2 regions of the Phytobacter sp. V91 genome follow, and region 2 is predicted to be linked to the other one. Evidence: predicted binding sites of a transcription regulator. Region 2 holds the regulator's gene; the other holds the start of a gene.
The links. Region 2 encodes sigma-54, which starts transcription at its own class of promoters, with help from an activator protein. Its sites were predicted from a motif close to GTTGGCACANNTTTCGCTNT; they were not measured.
Positions count from the first base shown of each region.

Region 1 (8,353 bases), on a different contig from region 2:
AGCGAAGCCAGCCGCTCGCCTGCATCTGACGCAGCAGGGTGCGCATATGGCGTTCGCTGCAATAACAATCTGCGGCGAGACAGGCCACGCTGACCTGCTGAGGGGCGCCTGCTGAAATCTGCCATAAGCGCTGATACTGATTGAGTCGGTTAAGTTGTCGCATATATCCGTCATACTCCTGGTTGCCTCTTTGTTGGCTTCGCATTCCGTCGCGATGCAACCCGCATTATTTTGGCTATAAACCCGGAACAATTTTATCCATCTTCTCACTATTACTTCCGTATATATCAGGCAATACTTTTGCGCAATATGACGCGATAAACTCTGGAGACGAATATGGCCCGGCTGGCTGCTTTTGATATGGATGGCACATTGCTCATGCCCGATCACCGTTTAGGAGAGCAGACCCTGACGACCCTGCGCCGCCTGCGGGAGCGCGATATTACCCTGACGTTTGCGACGGGCCGGCATGCGCTGGAAATGCGTAAAATCGTCAGCGCAATTTCACTTGATGCGTTTCTGATAACCGGTAACGGCACGCGTGTTCACTCACTCGACGGCGAGTTGTTACATCGTCAGGATCTCGAACCGGAAGTGGCTGAGCTGGTGCTGCACAGCAAATGGGACACTCAGGCCAGTATCCACGCGTTTAATGACTCAGGCTGGCTGACCAACAAGCCCATTCCTGATGCGATGAATGAACATCTGTACAGCGGCTTCACCTATCAGCTTATCGATCTGAAACGCTTACCTGCCCATGAGGTAACCAAAGTCTGCTTTGTAGGTGAACATGACGACCTTTGCCGCTTGCGTATCCAGCTCAATGAGGTGCTGGGTGAGCGGGCGCACCTCTGTTTCTCCGCATTTTTCTGTCTGGAAGTCCTGCCCGTCGGATGCAATAAAGGCGCAGCGCTGACCCTGCTCAGTGGATTGCTGAACGTGCAGTTGCAGGATTGTATGGCGTTTGGTGATGCGATGAATGACGCAGAGATGCTGGCGAGCGTCGGGCGTGGGCTGATTATGGGCAATGCGATGCCGCAACTGCGCGCCGCACTGCCCGATTTACCGGTTATCGGACACTGCCGTAATCAGGCGGTATCCCATTATTTAACGCATTGGCTGGATACACCACATCTTCCTTATTCCCCCGAATGACGAGATTTTTCCAGCAAGCCAGACACAACACTACGTCTGGCTTTTTTTATTTCATCAGTTGGCTAATCCTGTCCTGCCAGGGGCGGATATCACCAATATTGTTCCCGACCCACTGCGCATCGTAGTAGGTTTCGAGATAGCGTTCCCCGCTGTCGCACAACAGGGTCACAATCGAGCCGGTACGACCCTGTTCGCGCATGCGAGCAGCCATGTTCAGCGCACCCCACATATTGGTTCCGGTCGAGGCGCCGACTTTGCGGCCCAGCTGGCTTTCCAGCCACAGGGCCGTGGCCACGCTCGCCGCATCCGGCACGCGCAGTATTTCATCGACCACATCTGGAATAAAAGAGGGCTCAACGCGGGGCCGCCCGATACCCTCTATTTTACTGCCAGTGGCGGAGCGCAGTTCTGCGTTGCGGGTTTGCCAGAAATCCATAAATACCGAATTTTCAGGATCAACCACCATTAAGCGGGTGTCGTAGCCCTGGCAGCGAATGTAGCGGCCAATGGTGGCAGAAGTGCCCCCGGTGCCGGCGCTCATCACAATGCACTCAGGTACCGGATGCGGCTCATTTTTCATCTGGCGGAAAATACTGTCGGCAATATTGTTATTTCCCCGCCAGTCGGTGGCGCGTTCGGCAAAAGTAAACTGATCCATATAGTGACCATTCAGGTCGCGGGCCAGCCTCTCTGAGACTTCATAGATTTCGCAGGCGCTGTCGACAAAATGGCAACGTCCGCCGTAAAACTCAATCTGCTCGATTTTTCGTTTTGCCGTATAGCGTGGCATCACCGCGATAAACGGCAAACCCAGTAAGCGGGCGAAATACGCTTCCGACACCGCAGTGGAACCCGAGGAGGCCTCAATGATGGTGGTGCCTTCTTTAATCCAGCCATTGCACAGACCATAGAGAAACAGCGAGCGTGCCAGGCGGTGCTTCAGGCTGCCGGTAGGATGGGTGCTTTCATCTTTTAAATAGAGCTCAATGCCCTTGAATGCCGGGAGCGTGAGGCGAATCAGATGGGTATCTGCCGAGCGCTGATAATCGGCATTGATTTCGCTAATTGCGTGTTTAACCCAGTCACTGTTCATGCATCTTTTCCATTTGTCATTTTGTGCCCAGAATAGAACAAAGCGCAGAAAAAATTGTTGCCATTTTGCCTTTGGAATAGAATGCAGGGAGAAAAATTTTCTCTATGAGGTCGTAATGATAGATAAAATTGACCGAAAGTTGCTTTCATTACTGCAACGGGACTGCTCGCTCTCTTTGCAGGCGCTGGCGGATGCCGTTAATCTGACCACCACGCCATGCTGGAAACGGTTAAAACGGCTGGAAGATGACGGTATTCTTCTGGCGCGCGTGGCGATGCTGGATGCGGAAAAACTCGGGCTAAGCCTGACCGCATTTGTGCTGATCAAGACCCAGCACCATAGCAGTGACTGGTACTCGCGCTTCACCGCCGTGGTGACGGAAATGCCGGAAGTGCTTGGGTTCTGGCGTATGGCGGGTGAGTATGACTACCTGCTACGCGTTCAGGTAGCCGACATGAAACGATACGATGATTTCTATAAGAAGCTGGTCAACAGTGTGCCCGGGCTTTCAGATGTGACGTCGAGTTTCGCCATGGAGCAGATTAAATACACCACGGCTTTACCCATTGAATAACCCTCCCGGCGGTGGCCGGAAAAATCACGTTCAGGATGTTACCGCGTGCGATTATTTGCTCAGTTAAGCTGGTATTTTCGCCGGGAATGGCGACGCTATCTCGGTGCCGTTGGCTTGCTTATCATCATTGCCATTTTGCAACTCGTTCCGCCCAAAGTGGTGGGGATCCTTGTTGATGGCGTCACCCGACAGCACTATACCGCCTCACAGTTACTGATGTGGATCGGTCTGCTGGTGTTGATCGCTATTGTCACCTATCTGTTGCGCTATGTCTGGCGTGTCTGGCTGTTTGGTGCCTCTTATCAACTCGCCGTTGAACTGCGAGAAGACTTTTATCGTCAGTTAAGCCGCCAGCATCCGGAGTTCTATTTGCGGCATCGTACCGGCGATCTCATGGCCAGGGCCACCAACGATGTGGATCGCGTGGTCTTTGCTGCCGGTGAAGGGGTGCTGACCCTGGTGGACTCGCTGGTGATGGGATGTGTGGTGCTGGTTGTGATGTCGACGCAAATCAGCTGGCAGCTCACCTTATTGTCGCTGCTACCGATGCCGATTATGGCGCTGGTGATCAAGCGTTATGGCGATCAGCTGCATCAGCGCTTCAAACTGGCGCAGGCCGCTTTCTCCGCATTGAATGATCGTACCCAGGAGAGCATGACCAGCATTCGGATGATCAAAGCCTTTGGCCTGGAAGATCGGCAGTCAAGGCTATTTGCCGGTGAAGCTGCGGACACGGGGGCGAAAAATATGCGTGTGGCGCGCGTTGATGCCCGTTTTGATCCCACTATCTATATTGCCATCGGAATGGCCAACCTGCTGGCAATCGGCGGCGGGAGCTGGATGGTGGTGCAGGGCTCGCTGACGCTCGGGCAACTGACCAGCTTTATGATGTATCTGGGATTGATGATTTGGCCGATGTTAGCTCTGGCCTGGATGTTCAACATCGTTGAGCGTGGCAGTGCGGCTTATTCCCGTATTCGCGACCTGCTGGCAGAAGCGCCGGTGGTGAGTGACGGCACCGAACCCGTACCCGCCGGGCGCGGCACGCTGGAGATTGCCATTCGCCAGTTTAGCTGGCCGCAAACGACACACCCGGTGCTGAATAATATCAATGTCATCCTCAAACCGGGTCAAATGCTGGGGATTTGCGGGCCGACGGGGGCCGGAAAAAGTACCTTACTGGCGTTGATTCAGCGCCATTTCGATGTGGAAGAGGGGGATATACGCTTCCACAATATGGCACTGAGACAGCTTAAGCTGGATGACTGGCGCAGCCGCCTGGCGGTGGTTAATCAGACTCCGTTCCTGTTCTCTGATACTGTCGCCAGCAATATTGCGCTGGGTAAACCCGGTGCGACTCAGCAGGAGATTGAGCACGCGGCCAGACTTGCCAGCGTGCATGACGATATTTTGCGCCTGCCGCAGGGTTACGAGACCGCGGTGGGCGAGCGTGGTGTGATGCTTTCCGGTGGGCAAAAGCAACGAATTTCTATTGCCCGGGCCCTCCTGCTCAATGCCGAAATTCTGCTGCTCGATGATGCGCTTTCCGCCGTTGACGGACGCACTGAGCATCAAATTCTGCATAACCTGCGTCAGTGGGGAGAAGGTCGCACGGTGATTATCAGCGCGCATCGGCTGTCAGCCCTGACTGAGGCCAGCGAAATTCTGGTGCTGCAGCACGGGCATCTTGCCCAGCGCGGGCAGCACGAGCTACTGGCCCGTCAGCCCGGCTGGTATCGCGATATGTACCGTTATCAACAGCTGGAAGCGGCGCTGGATGATGCGCCAGAGGAGGCCGGTCATGCGTAATTTTGGGCAACTATGGCCAACCTTAAAGCGGCTGCTGGTCTACGGAAGTCCGTGGCGTAAACCTCTGCTTAAAGCGGTATTGATGTTATGGGGTGCGGCGGCAGCGGAAGTCTCTGGCCCGGCGCTGATCAGCTACTTTATCGATAATATGGTGGCGAAAAGCTATCTGCCGCTGGGTCTGGTTGTCGGCCTGGTGGTGGCTTATGTTGGCCTGCAGGTGCTGGCTGCAGGGCTGCATTACGCCCAGTCGCTGCTGTTTAATCAGGCGGCTGTCGGCGTCGTACAGCAATTGCGCACCGATGTGATGGATGCCGCATTGCGTCAGCCGCTCGCGGCCTTCGATACCCAGCCGGTCGGGCAGATTATTTCCCGGGTCACTAACGACACGGAGGTGATTCGTGACCTGTATGTGACGGTGGTCGCCACCGTGCTACGCAGTGCGGCGCTGATCGGGGCCATGCTGGTCGCCATGTTTAGTCTCGACTGGCGTATGGCGCTGGTGGCAGTTGCCATTTTCCCGGCGGTATTGATTGTGATGCTGATTTATCAGCGCTACAGCACGCCGATCGTCAGACGTATGCGCGCCTGGCTTGCGGACATTAACGATGGCTTTAATGAAGTCATCAACGGGATGAGCGTTATCCAGCAGTTTCGCCAGCAGGGGCGCTTTGGCGAGAGAATGGGGGAGGCGAGTCGCTCTCATTATCTGGCGCGTATGCAAACGTTGCGCCTCGATGGTTTTTTACTGCGCCCACTGTTGAGCCTGTTCAGCACATTGATCCTTTGCGGGTTGCTGATGCTGTTCAGTTTCAGTGCCACCGGCTCCATGGAGGTGGGGGTTTTATATGCCTTCATTAGTTACCTGGGGCGTCTTAACGAGCCATTAATTGAGCTCACCACTCAGCAATCGATGCTGCAACAAGCGGTGGTGGCCGGGGAGCGTGTCTTTGAATTGATGGATTGCCCGCGCCAGACCTACGGCGATGATGATAAGCCCCTGAGCAGCGGTGCGATTGATATCGATAACCTTTCGTTTGCTTATCGGGACGAGCGACTGGTGCTTCAGGATATCAACCTGAAGGTGCCTGCACGCAGTTTTGTTGCGTTGGTTGGGCATACCGGCAGCGGGAAAAGCACGCTTGCGAACCTGCTAATGGGCTATTACCCACTCACGAAAGGGGAGATCCGTCTGGACGGTCGTCCGCTCAGCAGCCTCAGTCATGCCACGCTGCGCCAGGGCGTCGCCATGGTTCAGCAGGATCCGGTAGTCATGGCCGACAGCTTCTTTGCCAACGTTACGCTGGGGCGAGACATTAGCGAAGCGCAGGTCTGGCAGGCGCTGGAAGCCGTACAGCTTGCTGACCTGGCGCGCGAAATGAGTGACGGCATCTATACACGCCTTGGCGAGCAGGGTAACAACCTTTCCGTCGGTCAGAAGCAGTTACTGGCGCTGGCGCGGGTGCTGGTTGAGACGCCGCAAATCCTGATCCTTGATGAAGCGACCGCCAACATTGATTCGGGTACCGAACAGGCTATCTCTCAGGCACTGGCTGCGGTGCGGCAACATACCACGCTTGTGGTGATTGCCCACCGTTTGTCGACCATTGTGGAAGCCGAAACGATCCTGGTACTGCATCGTGGTCAGGCCGTTGAACGCGGAACTCATCAGCAACTCCTTGAAGCCAAAGGGCGCTACTGGCAGATGTATCAACTGCAACTGGCCGGGGAAGAGTTGGCGGCCAGCGAGCGAGAAGAATCGCTAATCGCCTGATGCACCATAATCAGGCAGGCTACTGACAGGAATCTCTGTTGGTGCAAAAAACTAACGCACCATGCACTAATGTGGTGCGTTTTTCTTTTCCAGGAACATTCTGAACAGTTCCCGTTTTCATCCCGTGATAACCCCACCCCCATCTCAAGGCTTAACAGACTGAAAATTGCCCGATTTTCATTTTTGGCACAGCCCTTGCAATATCTTCTGCGTGTTAGCTGCGGCCATTATCGATTTTCGACTGGAGGGGGATCTATGAAGCTGGTTACCGTGGTCATTAAGCCATTCAAACTGGAAGATGTTCGTGAAGCATTGTCTTCAATTGGTATTCAAGGGTTGACCGTTACTGAAGTGAAAGGTTTCGGCCGTCAGAAGGGGCATGCTGAACTGTACCGTGGTGCAGAGTACAGCGTTAACTTTCTGCCAAAAGTGAAGATTGATGTGGCCATTGCTGATGACCAGCTCGATGAAGTCATTGATGTCATTAGCAAAGCGGCATACACCGGAAAAATTGGCGACGGCAAAATTTTCGTTGCTGAGCTGCAACGTGTGATTCGTATTCGTACCGGCGAAGCCGACGAAGCGGCACTGTAATACCTGCACACAGTGAGAAGGATGGGGAATAAAATGAAGAAAGCAATATTGAAAGCAGGTCTTGCCTCACTGGCATTACTGCCAGGACTTGCGATGGCAGCTCCGGCTGTCGCTGATAAAGCGGACAACGCCTTTATGATGATCTGCACCGCGCTGGTGCTGTTCATGACGATCCCAGGTATCGCCCTGTTCTACGGCGGTCTGATTCGTGGCAAAAACGTACTCTCCATGCTGACGCAGGTGGCGGTTACCTTCGCACTGGTTTGTGTCCTGTGGGTTGTTTATGGTTACTCCCTGGCGTTCAGTGAAGGCAATAGCTTCTTCGGTAGCTTTAACTGGGCGATGCTGAAAAATATCGAACTGACGGCGGTGATGGGTAGCTTCTACCAGTATATCCACGTTGCGTTCCAGGGCTCATTCGCGGCGATTACCGTTGGCCTTATCGTCGGTGCGCTGGCTGAACGTATCCGCTTCTCTGCGGTACTGATCTTTGTCGTGGTGTGGATGACGCTCTCCTATGTGCCGATTGCGCACATGGTCTGGGGCGGCGGTCTGCTGGCTTCTCACGGCGCTATGGACTTTGCGGGCGGTACTGTTGTTCATATCAACGCCGCTGTTGCAGGTCTGGTGGGTGCATACCTGATTGGCAAACGTGTGGGCTTCGGTAAAGAAGCATTCAAACCGCACAACCTGCCGATGGTATTTATTGGTACTGCGATCCTCTACTTTGGCTGGTTCGGTTTCAACGCCGGTTCTGCAAGTGCTGCCAATGAAATCGCTGCGCTGGCTTTCGTGAACACCGTTGTTGCAACGGCGGGCGCTATCCTCTCCTGGGTATTTGGTGAGTGGGCGCTGCGCGGTAAACCTTCTCTGCTGGGCGCATGTTCTGGCGCGATTGCAGGTCTGGTTGGTATCACCCCGGCATGTGGTTACGTCGGTGTGGGCGGTGCGCTGATCGTCGGTATCGTTGCAGGTCTGGCGGGTCTGTGGGGCGTGACTGCTCTGAAACGCTGGCTGCGTGTGGATGACCCATGTGATGTGTTCGGTGTCCACGGTGTTTGCGGTATCGTTGGTTGCATCATGACCGGTATCTTCGCGGCAACGTCTCTGGGCGGTGTGGGTTATGCAGAAGGCGTAACCATGGGTCACCAGCTGTTGGTGCAGCTCGAAAGTATCGCTCTCACCATCGTGTGGTCGGGTGTCGTTGCCTTTATCGGTTACAAACTGGCTGACATGACCGTGGGTCTGCGTGTGCCAGAAGATCAAGAGCGCGAAGGGCTGGACGTCAACAGCCATGGCGAAAATGCCTACAACGCCTGATTGAGTTGAGTTATCTCCAAAGCGACAAAAGCCTCCC
Region 1 is NZ_CBFFRJ010000007.1:162-8,514, reverse strand. Features, by position in the region: gene ACSZO4_RS02490 (SgrR family transcriptional regulator) at 1-163, opposite strand, end outside; gene cof (HMP-PP phosphatase) at 337-1,155, shown strand; gene ACSZO4_RS02480 (PLP-dependent cysteine synthase family protein) at 1,202-2,248, opposite strand; gene ACSZO4_RS02475 (Lrp/AsnC family transcriptional regulator) at 2,364-2,822, shown strand; gene ACSZO4_RS02470 (SmdA family multidrug ABC transporter permease/ATP-binding protein) at 2,868-4,631, shown strand; gene ACSZO4_RS02465 (SmdB family multidrug efflux ABC transporter permease/ATP-binding protein) at 4,624-6,402, shown strand; gene glnK (P-II family nitrogen regulator) at 6,658-6,996, shown strand; gene amtB (ammonium transporter AmtB) at 7,030-8,316, shown strand.
Region 1: a site for sigma-54 is predicted at 6,585-6,604, ahead of glnK (P-II family nitrogen regulator). Genes of this name have one in related genera too.

Region 2 (8,353 bases):
TTGCCGCGCGAACGGAAGTAATCGGCAAGCTGTTCAGCAACATAGACAGAGCGGTGCTTACCACCAGTACAGCCAATCGCCACGGTCAGGTAGCTACGGTTATTGGTTTCCAGCATCGGCAACCAAAGTTCGAGATAACTGCGCGTCTGGTAGATGAAATTGTGGACTTCGGTGTGCCTGTCGAGGAAGGCGGCGACAGGTCTGTCGAGGCCGGTCATCGGACGAAGTTTGGGGTCCCAGTGCGGGTTTGGTAAAAAGCGGACGTCGAAAACATAGTCGGCGTCTATTGGGATCCCGTGCTTAAAGCCAAAGGATTCAAACACCATCGTCAGCTCGCGTTCACGCTTGCCAAGCAGGCGGGTTCGCAGCATCTCTGCCAGCTCATGTACCGACATTTCAGAAGTGTCGACGATGAGATCCGCACGGGAGCGCAGAGGTTCAAGAAGATTGCTTTCTTCATCAATAGCGCTTTCCAGAGATAAATTTTTGCTGGAAAGCGGATGCAGGCGGCGGGTGTCGCTGTAACGGCGAATTAAGGTGTTGCGATCGGCATCGAGGAACAGCAACTGCGGCGAGAAATACTCTGGCAGGTTACTCATGGCCTGCTCAAAGATTTCAGGCGATTCCGGCATATTACGCACATCGATACTGACAGCCGCTGAGGTTTGTCTGTCGGCCAGGGTTCTTGCCAGTTCAGGAAGCAGGACGACGGGCAGGTTATCGACGCAGTAAAATCCCATGTCTTCCAGCGCGCGCAACGCAACGGATTTCCCCGAGCCAGAACGACCACTCACAATCATCAGGACCATGGGCCATTTCTCCTCACTGCCATGGATGAAACGGTGACGAATTGGCTACGCATCGTCCTGTTCGCCTTCTGTCAGCGTGATGATTTGGTACAGTTCTTCATCACTTTGTGCAGAGCGCAGGCGGCGACAGATGGTTTTGTCAGCCAGGCGTTTTGCCACTAAAGAGAGGGTATGTAAGTGCGTTTTTGTCTGGTCAGCTGGCACAAGGAGTGCAAACAGCAGATCGACAGGTTGGTTATCAATGGCATCAAAGGCAATCGGCGTTTCCAGTTGCACAAAAACACCCACCGCGCGAAGCGTATCTTCTTCGAGCTTGCCATGAGGGATAGCAATCCCATTGCCAATACCCGTACTGCCCATTTTCTCGCGCGTGAGGATCGCTTCGAAAACCACCTGAGGCGGCAGGCTTAACTGCTTTGCGGCAAGCTCACTGATGATCTCCAGCGCACGTTTTTTGCTCTGGCAGTGAACGCCACTACGGGTACATTCCTGGTTAAGGACATTGCTCAATTGTAGAGCGGAATCGTTGTTCATCATAATTTCACCTGAGCAATGCCAGTGCAGTCACCCTACCGGGTCGCGGTAGGGTGGAAATGCACCAGGCTCATGCCCGGACAATTAGTGTTGTTTCAGTTTATCTTTATGTTTCGTCAGCTGGCGCGCCAGTTTATCAATTAAACCGTCAATAGCAGCGTACATATCCTGACCTTCCGCACTGGCATGAATTTCACCACCATTTACATGCAAAGTCGCATCCGAGGTATGAGTCACTTTCTCCACTTTCAACACAATATAGACCTGATTAATCCTCTCGAAGTATTGCTCGAGTTTCGCGAACTTGGCATTGACAAATTCACGCAGGGCCTCGGTGATCTCGACGTTCTGTCCTGTGATGTTAAGCTGCATAGTGTCTTCCTTATCGGTTGGGTCAGACCAGCTGTTTACGCTGATTTGACGGCGGAATGGATAAAGACTCTCGATATTTTGCAACGGTACGCCGCGCTACCATGATGCCCTGGTCGGACAGCATGGACGTCAGTTTACTGTCACTCAGTGGCTTCGCAGGATTCTCTGCGGCGATCAATTTTTTCACCAGCGCCCGGATTGCCGTCGACGAGGCTTCGCCGCCACCTTCGGTATTCACGTGGCTGGAGAAAAAATATTTGAGTTCAAAAATGCCTCGCGGACTGTGGAGGTATTTTTGCGTGGTCACACGGGAGATGGTCGATTCATGCATCTCAACGGCCTGGGCGATATCCGCCAGCACCATCGGTTTCATGAACTCCTCTCCCTGTTCAAAAAAGGCTTGCTGCTGTTCGACGATGCAGCGACTTACCCGAAGCAGGGTGTCGTTACGGCTTTCCAGACTTTTTATCAGCCACTTCGCATCCTGTAAATTACTGCGAATAAACTGGCTGTCTGCATCGTTACGCGCACCGCCACACATTGCGGCGTAGTGCTGATTGATTTGCAAACGCGGGATGCTGTCTGAGTTCAGTTCCACCACCCAGCGGGTGTTGTGTTTACGAACCAGTACATCCGGAATGACATACTCAGGTTCGCCGGTCTGGATTGACTGACCCGGACGCGGATCCAGCGACTGGATTAAATTCACTGCTTCTTTCAGTACATCTTCTTTCAGACGGGTAACGCGCATCAGGGTGCGGAAATCATGATTAGCCAGCAGATCAAGATGCTCACTGATGATCAGCTGCGCTTCATCGCGCCAGGGCGTGTCTTTGGCAAACTGTGAAAGCTGGATTAGCAGACAGTCACGCAGATCTTTTGCCGCGACGCCCACCGGGTCGAAACGCTGGATACGCTTAAGCACCGCTTCGATTTCATCAAGGCCAATCTCTTCATCCCCCATGCTCTCAAGGATATCTTCCAGGGGCACGGTGAGGTAACCGGTATCGTCCACGGCATCAACAATGGAGGTTGCGATGGCCCGGTCAGTGTCGGAGAAAGGCGTCAGCTCCACTTGCCACATCAGGTAATCCTGCAATGACTGCGTGGTTTCGCCCTGATAGACGGGCAGTTCGTCATCAATGTAATCGGTGCTGCTACCGGAAGGCGTGCCTGCGGTGTAGATCTCGTCCCAGCTGGCATCCAGAGGTAACTCTTCTGGCATATCTTTCTGTTCGAGCGCATCTACGCTGTCGAGGTTTTCGCTATCCTGAGACTGCTGCGTTTCCACTTCTTCATGAAGATCGGTTTGTTCCAGCAACGGGTTACTCTCCAGCGCTTGCTGAAGTTCTTGCTGGAGTTCCAACGTGGACAGCTGTAACAGGCGAATAGCCTGTTGCAGCTGCGGCGTCATGGCCAGCTGTTGGCTGAGCCTTAATTGCAAACCTTGCTTCATATTCAGAGCAGTACTCTCCGACTAAACACGTCAATAAACTCTACCCTATCAGAGTCTGAAGTCTTCCCCAAGATATACGCGCTTAACGTGTTCGTCTTCAAGGATTTGCTGTGGGGTTCCATGGGCGATTAAGTGGCCCTGACTGACGATATAGGCACGCTCGCAGACTGCCAGAGTTTCACGCACGTTGTGGTCGGTGATTAACACACCCAGCCCACTGTCACGTAAATGCTCAATGATACGTTTGATGTCGATAACGGAAATCGGGTCAACGCCGGCAAAGGGTTCATCCAGCAGAATAAACTTAGGATTAGCCGCCAGGGCGCGGGCGATTTCTACACGACGACGTTCACCGCCGGATAATGCCTGGCCAAGGCTATCGCGCAGGTGTTCAATATGAAACTCTTCCATCAATTCGTTCGCCCGGTCAGTGCGCTGTTCTGCGCTGAGGTCGTCCCGAATCTGCAGGACGGCCATCAGGTTATCAAAAACGCTGAGGCGACGGAAAATGGACGCTTCCTGTGGAAGATAGCCGATACCACGACGGGCACGCGCATGCAGCGGCAGCAGGCTAATGTCTTCATCATCAATAATGATATTGCCAGCATCGCGCGGCACAATGCCCACGACCATGTAAAACGTGGTGGTCTTCCCGGCGCCATTAGGGCCTAACAGGCCGACGATCTCACCCGAATTGACGGTCAGGCTCACGTCTTCCACGACGCGACGACCTTTGTAGGCCTTCGCGAGATTCTTTGCAGTTAATGTTGCCATAACGTATTAGTTACTCTTTTTTTGCGCCGGAGCCGGGTTTTGATTCTGATCGTTGCTCTTATTCTGCAACTGCGACGGTACCAGAACCGTGGTGACACGTTTACCTTTCTCGCTGAACGCCTGCATCTTCTGCTCTTTCACCAGGTAGGTGATTTTGTCGCCTTTGATATTGCTATCAAGCTGTTCAAGATAGGCATTGCCCGTCAGAACCACAAAGTCTTTGGCCAGTTCGTAATGCATATGTGAGGCATGGCCTTTTACCGGTTTACCGTTGTCCTGTAACTGATAAAAGGTCGCTGGATTGCCGTAACCGTCAATCACCTCTTTTCCCTGCTCTCCGCCAGGACGTGTTACCACAACTTTGTCAGCGTTAATTTTGATCGTGCCCTGGGTCACAACAACATTACCGGTGAAGGTGACGACGTTGCCCTGCATATCCAGAGATTGTTGATCCGAGTCGATATGGATTGGCTGTTCAGTATCACCAGTGACCGCAAGCGCCGGAAGGCTGGCAGCAAAAAGGACGCTGGCCAGGGCAACATTAAGGCTGAGTTTGTTTGTTTTGAATTTCATATGAGCTTCTAACCTTTTCAATCAGCTCTGCGGTTTTGCTGCGTAAATTGCCGCGCATTTTCAGGCCGGTGGAATTAAATGTCGTTCCGTATAACGTCACCTGGTCATCGGAGGTCACATCCTGAGTGACCAGATTTATTTGGGCGTTATCCGTCGTAATTTTTCGTAGTTGAGCGTCCGCAGTCAGCGCGTTGACCTCAACATTGCCGTAAAGATAAAGCATTCTGTCGTTGGTCAGTTTGGCTTTATCCGCCTTAATCGACCAGCCAGGGGTTTTGTCTTTATCAAAGGTCGTCAGGACTGGCTGGGTAAACCATGTGACCGCGTCCGTAGAGAAATACTCCACATGCTGGGCGATCAGTCGGTAGTTCAGGGCGCCTTCCGGGCTGTAGACTACCGTATCGGTATGCTCGCTTTTATACGTTGGATCACTGTTGTTGGTGTTTACGGGGGCCGGTTGTTCCCGGTCCGCCAGATTGACGCCAATCAGTACCAGTACGAGCAGCGCCAGCATGATGATGACCCAACGTATGGTTTTACTCATATTGATTGCCCTTTGGCCTCATCAAGTTTACCTTGCGCCAGTAATAATAAATCGCAAACTTCACGGACGGCGCCACGGCCTCCGGCAATGCGCGTAATGTAATCCGCGCGAGGGATCAACAGCGGGTGCGCATCTGCAACGGCAACGCTCAGGCCAATTTCTGCCATCACCGGCCAGTCAATCAGGTCATCACCGACATAAGCCACCTGCTCCGGCTGCAATGCAAACTTCGTCAACAGCTCACGGTAGGCCAGCAGTTTGTCTGACTGACCCTGGTAAAGATGCGCTATCCCTAAGGTTTCGCAGCGGTCTTCTAATAGTTTAGCTTTTCGCCCGGTAATGATGGCCACTTCAATGCCAGATGTTAATGCACAACGGATACCGTAACCATCGCGAACATTGAAGGCTTTCAGCTCTTCGCCATTGTTGCCCATATAGATCAGGCCATCCGATAACACGCCATCGACATCCAGTATCAACAGCTGAATTTTTTCCGCTTTCGCCATGACCTGGGTGCTAACAGGACCGTAGCAGGTCTCTACCGACGAACCAACATTACTCATTTACTCATCCTTTTTATACGACGCCTGCGCGCAGCAAATCATGCATATGTACCACACCCAGCAACTGGTCGCCATCGGCAACCAGAACAGATGTTATATGGCGTGATTGCATGACATTCAGGGCTTCTACCGCCAGAATATCAGGCCTTACGCGGATGCCGCCCGGCGTCATTACATCTTTGATGCCGAGGCTACGGACATCGGCACCCATATCGAAAACCCGACGTAAATCACCGTCGGTGAAAATACCTTCAATTTTCATCAAATCATCGCAGATGACGGTCAGACCGAGATTCTTGCGGGTGATTTCCAGTAGTGCATCACGCAGACTCGCCTCTTTGCTGACGCGCGGGATTTCGTCACCGGTGTGCATGATATCGCTCACACGCAGCAGAAGCTTGCGCCCTAATGCGCCGCCCGGATGGGAAAGCGCAAAATCTTCGGCGGTAAAACCCCGGGCTTTGAGCAAGGCGACTGCCAGTGCATCCCCCATAACTAATGCCGCAGTGGTGCTGGACGTTGGGGCCAGACCCAGCGGGCATGCCTCTTTGGGAACCTTGACGCACAAATGGATATCTGCCGCCCGACCCATGCTACTTTCAGGCCGGCTGGTCAGGCAAATTAATAATATCTTCAGTCGCTTAAGGACCGGAATCAGGGCCAGGATCTCGTTCGACTCTCCGGAATTCGACAGCGCAATCACCACGTCGTTTTCCTCAACCATGCCGAGATCGCCGTGCGCGGCTTCGCCAGGATGCACGAAGAAAGACGAGGTGCCGGTGCTGGCAAAGGTCGCGGATATTTTACGGGCAATGTGGCCCGATTTTCCCATTCCCATGACGGCGACTTTGCCGCGGCAATAGAATATCTTCTCACAAGCCCTGGCAAAATCTTGATTGATATACTGATCGAGATGCGCGAGGCCTTCACGCTCAATATTCACAACGTCCCGCCCGGCTTGCTGAAAGTCGAAACCCTGTTGCAGATCTAAATGCGACATAATGTGCTTCCGCTTATCCTGTCAAATGCGGCGTTAACCAGAACAACAACGCCAGCCAGATAAAGAATCCGCCCAGCAACAGAGCGCCGGGGCCCCTGCCGGTTGGGCGTTTGCGTCGCCAGCAGATAAAGGCAAAGATGATGCTCACCAGCAGCATGACGCCATAATCTCGCGTGAAGGCGAGGGGATTAAACGCCCCTGGCGCAATCAGCGCCGGTAACCCCAGAACCAGTGTGATATTGAAAATATTCGAGCCGATAATATTGCCAATGGCAATATCGTCTTCACCTTTACGTGCGCCAGCAATCGCGGTGGCGAGCTCTGGCAGGCCAGTGCCAATGGCAATCACGGTGAGGCCAATAGTGAGCTCACTCATGGCGAAGTAGTTGGCCATTACCGTGGCATTATCCACCACCATCCGCGTGGCCATTGGCATGATAATTAATGCGATGCCAAGCCACAAGAAAGCCACCGGCAGGCTACCGTCACGGGGCAATTCGGCCAGTTGCTCACGGGTCAGGCTATCATCCCCCTGCTGTTCTGCCTGGCGGGCGATGTTAACAATGAACACCAGCCACAGCACGGCGAGAAGCAGTAAAAAAATACCGTCAAGCCTGGTCAGTTGCCCGTCGAACAGCACCATCCCTGCAAGCGTACTGGCCACCAACATTAACGGCAACTCACGGCGTAAGATATCGGAATGCACGGTAAAAGGCTGGAGAAACGCGGCGAGGCCCAAAATCAAAAGAATATTTGTGATGTTGGAACCGATAGCCGTTCCGATTGCCAAATCAAGTTGCCCGTGCATTGAAGCGGCGACGGCGACAATGATTTCCGGCAGAGAGGTGCCAATGCTGACGACGGTCATGCCAATCAGCAAAGGGGGAATACCCAACGTTCGGCACAGAATGGAGGCTGCGAACACCAGACGGTCGGCGCTGTAGACGACCAAAAGCAAACCAATTATTAATAGCGCCGTCGCTAAAAGCATCTAACGTCCTTTCTTGAGGTATAATCTGCCGGTCCGCAGGCTGCGATCGCCGGGAAATACCGGGAATGACGAGCGGTGTAAAGAAGTCTTAATTTTGACTTTATGCGGCTCAAAAGTAAAACAAATGCCAGCTTTCGCTAACTCTGGCAGGTAATATTCTGTAAAAATGTCGGGTTCTTGATGTTATCGGCCATAGCGCCTGGATCCGGCAGGCTTATAAGGAAGAAAGAATGAGCCAGACAGTGGCGAATCTCGTCGATATTCATGGTGTGAGTTTTTCACGTAGCAACCGTCCGATTTTTGACAACATCTCACTGGTGGTGCCACGCGGAAAGATCACTGCGATCATGGGGCCATCCGGGATTGGCAAAACGACGCTTTTACGCCTTATTGGTGGGCAGATCCCTCCTGACAAAGGCGAGATTTTGTTTGACGGTGAAAACATTCCGCAGATGAGTCGTTCCAGACTATTCACCGTGCGTAAAAGAATGAGCATGTTGTTTCAGTCAGGCGCGCTCTTTACTGATTTAAATGTTTTTGAAAATGTGGCCTACCCGCTGCGTGAACACACAAATTTACCCGAAGCTTTGCTCAAAAGTACGGTGATGATGAAGCTCGAAGCGGTCGGTTTGCGCGGTGCGGCTAAATTAATGCCTTCCGAGCTGTCGGGCGGTATGGCACGCCGTGCTGCACTGGCCCGCGCAATCGCGCTGGAACCCGATTTGATCATGTTCGAC
Region 2 is NZ_CBFFRJ010000017.1:12,139-20,491, forward strand. Features, by position in the region: gene rapZ (RNase adapter RapZ) at 1-809, opposite strand, end outside; gene ptsN (PTS IIA-like nitrogen regulatory protein PtsN) at 855-1,346, opposite strand; gene hpf (ribosome hibernation promoting factor) at 1,428-1,715, opposite strand; gene rpoN (RNA polymerase factor sigma-54) at 1,738-3,171, opposite strand; gene lptB (LPS export ABC transporter ATP-binding protein) at 3,220-3,945, opposite strand; gene lptA (lipopolysaccharide ABC transporter substrate-binding protein LptA) at 3,952-4,518, opposite strand; gene lptC (LPS export ABC transporter periplasmic protein LptC) at 4,487-5,062, opposite strand; gene kdsC (3-deoxy-manno-octulosonate-8-phosphatase KdsC) at 5,059-5,625, opposite strand; gene kdsD (arabinose-5-phosphate isomerase KdsD) at 5,639-6,625, opposite strand; gene ACSZO4_RS05505 (calcium/sodium antiporter) at 6,639-7,616, opposite strand; gene mlaF (phospholipid ABC transporter ATP-binding protein MlaF) at 7,847-8,353, shown strand, end outside.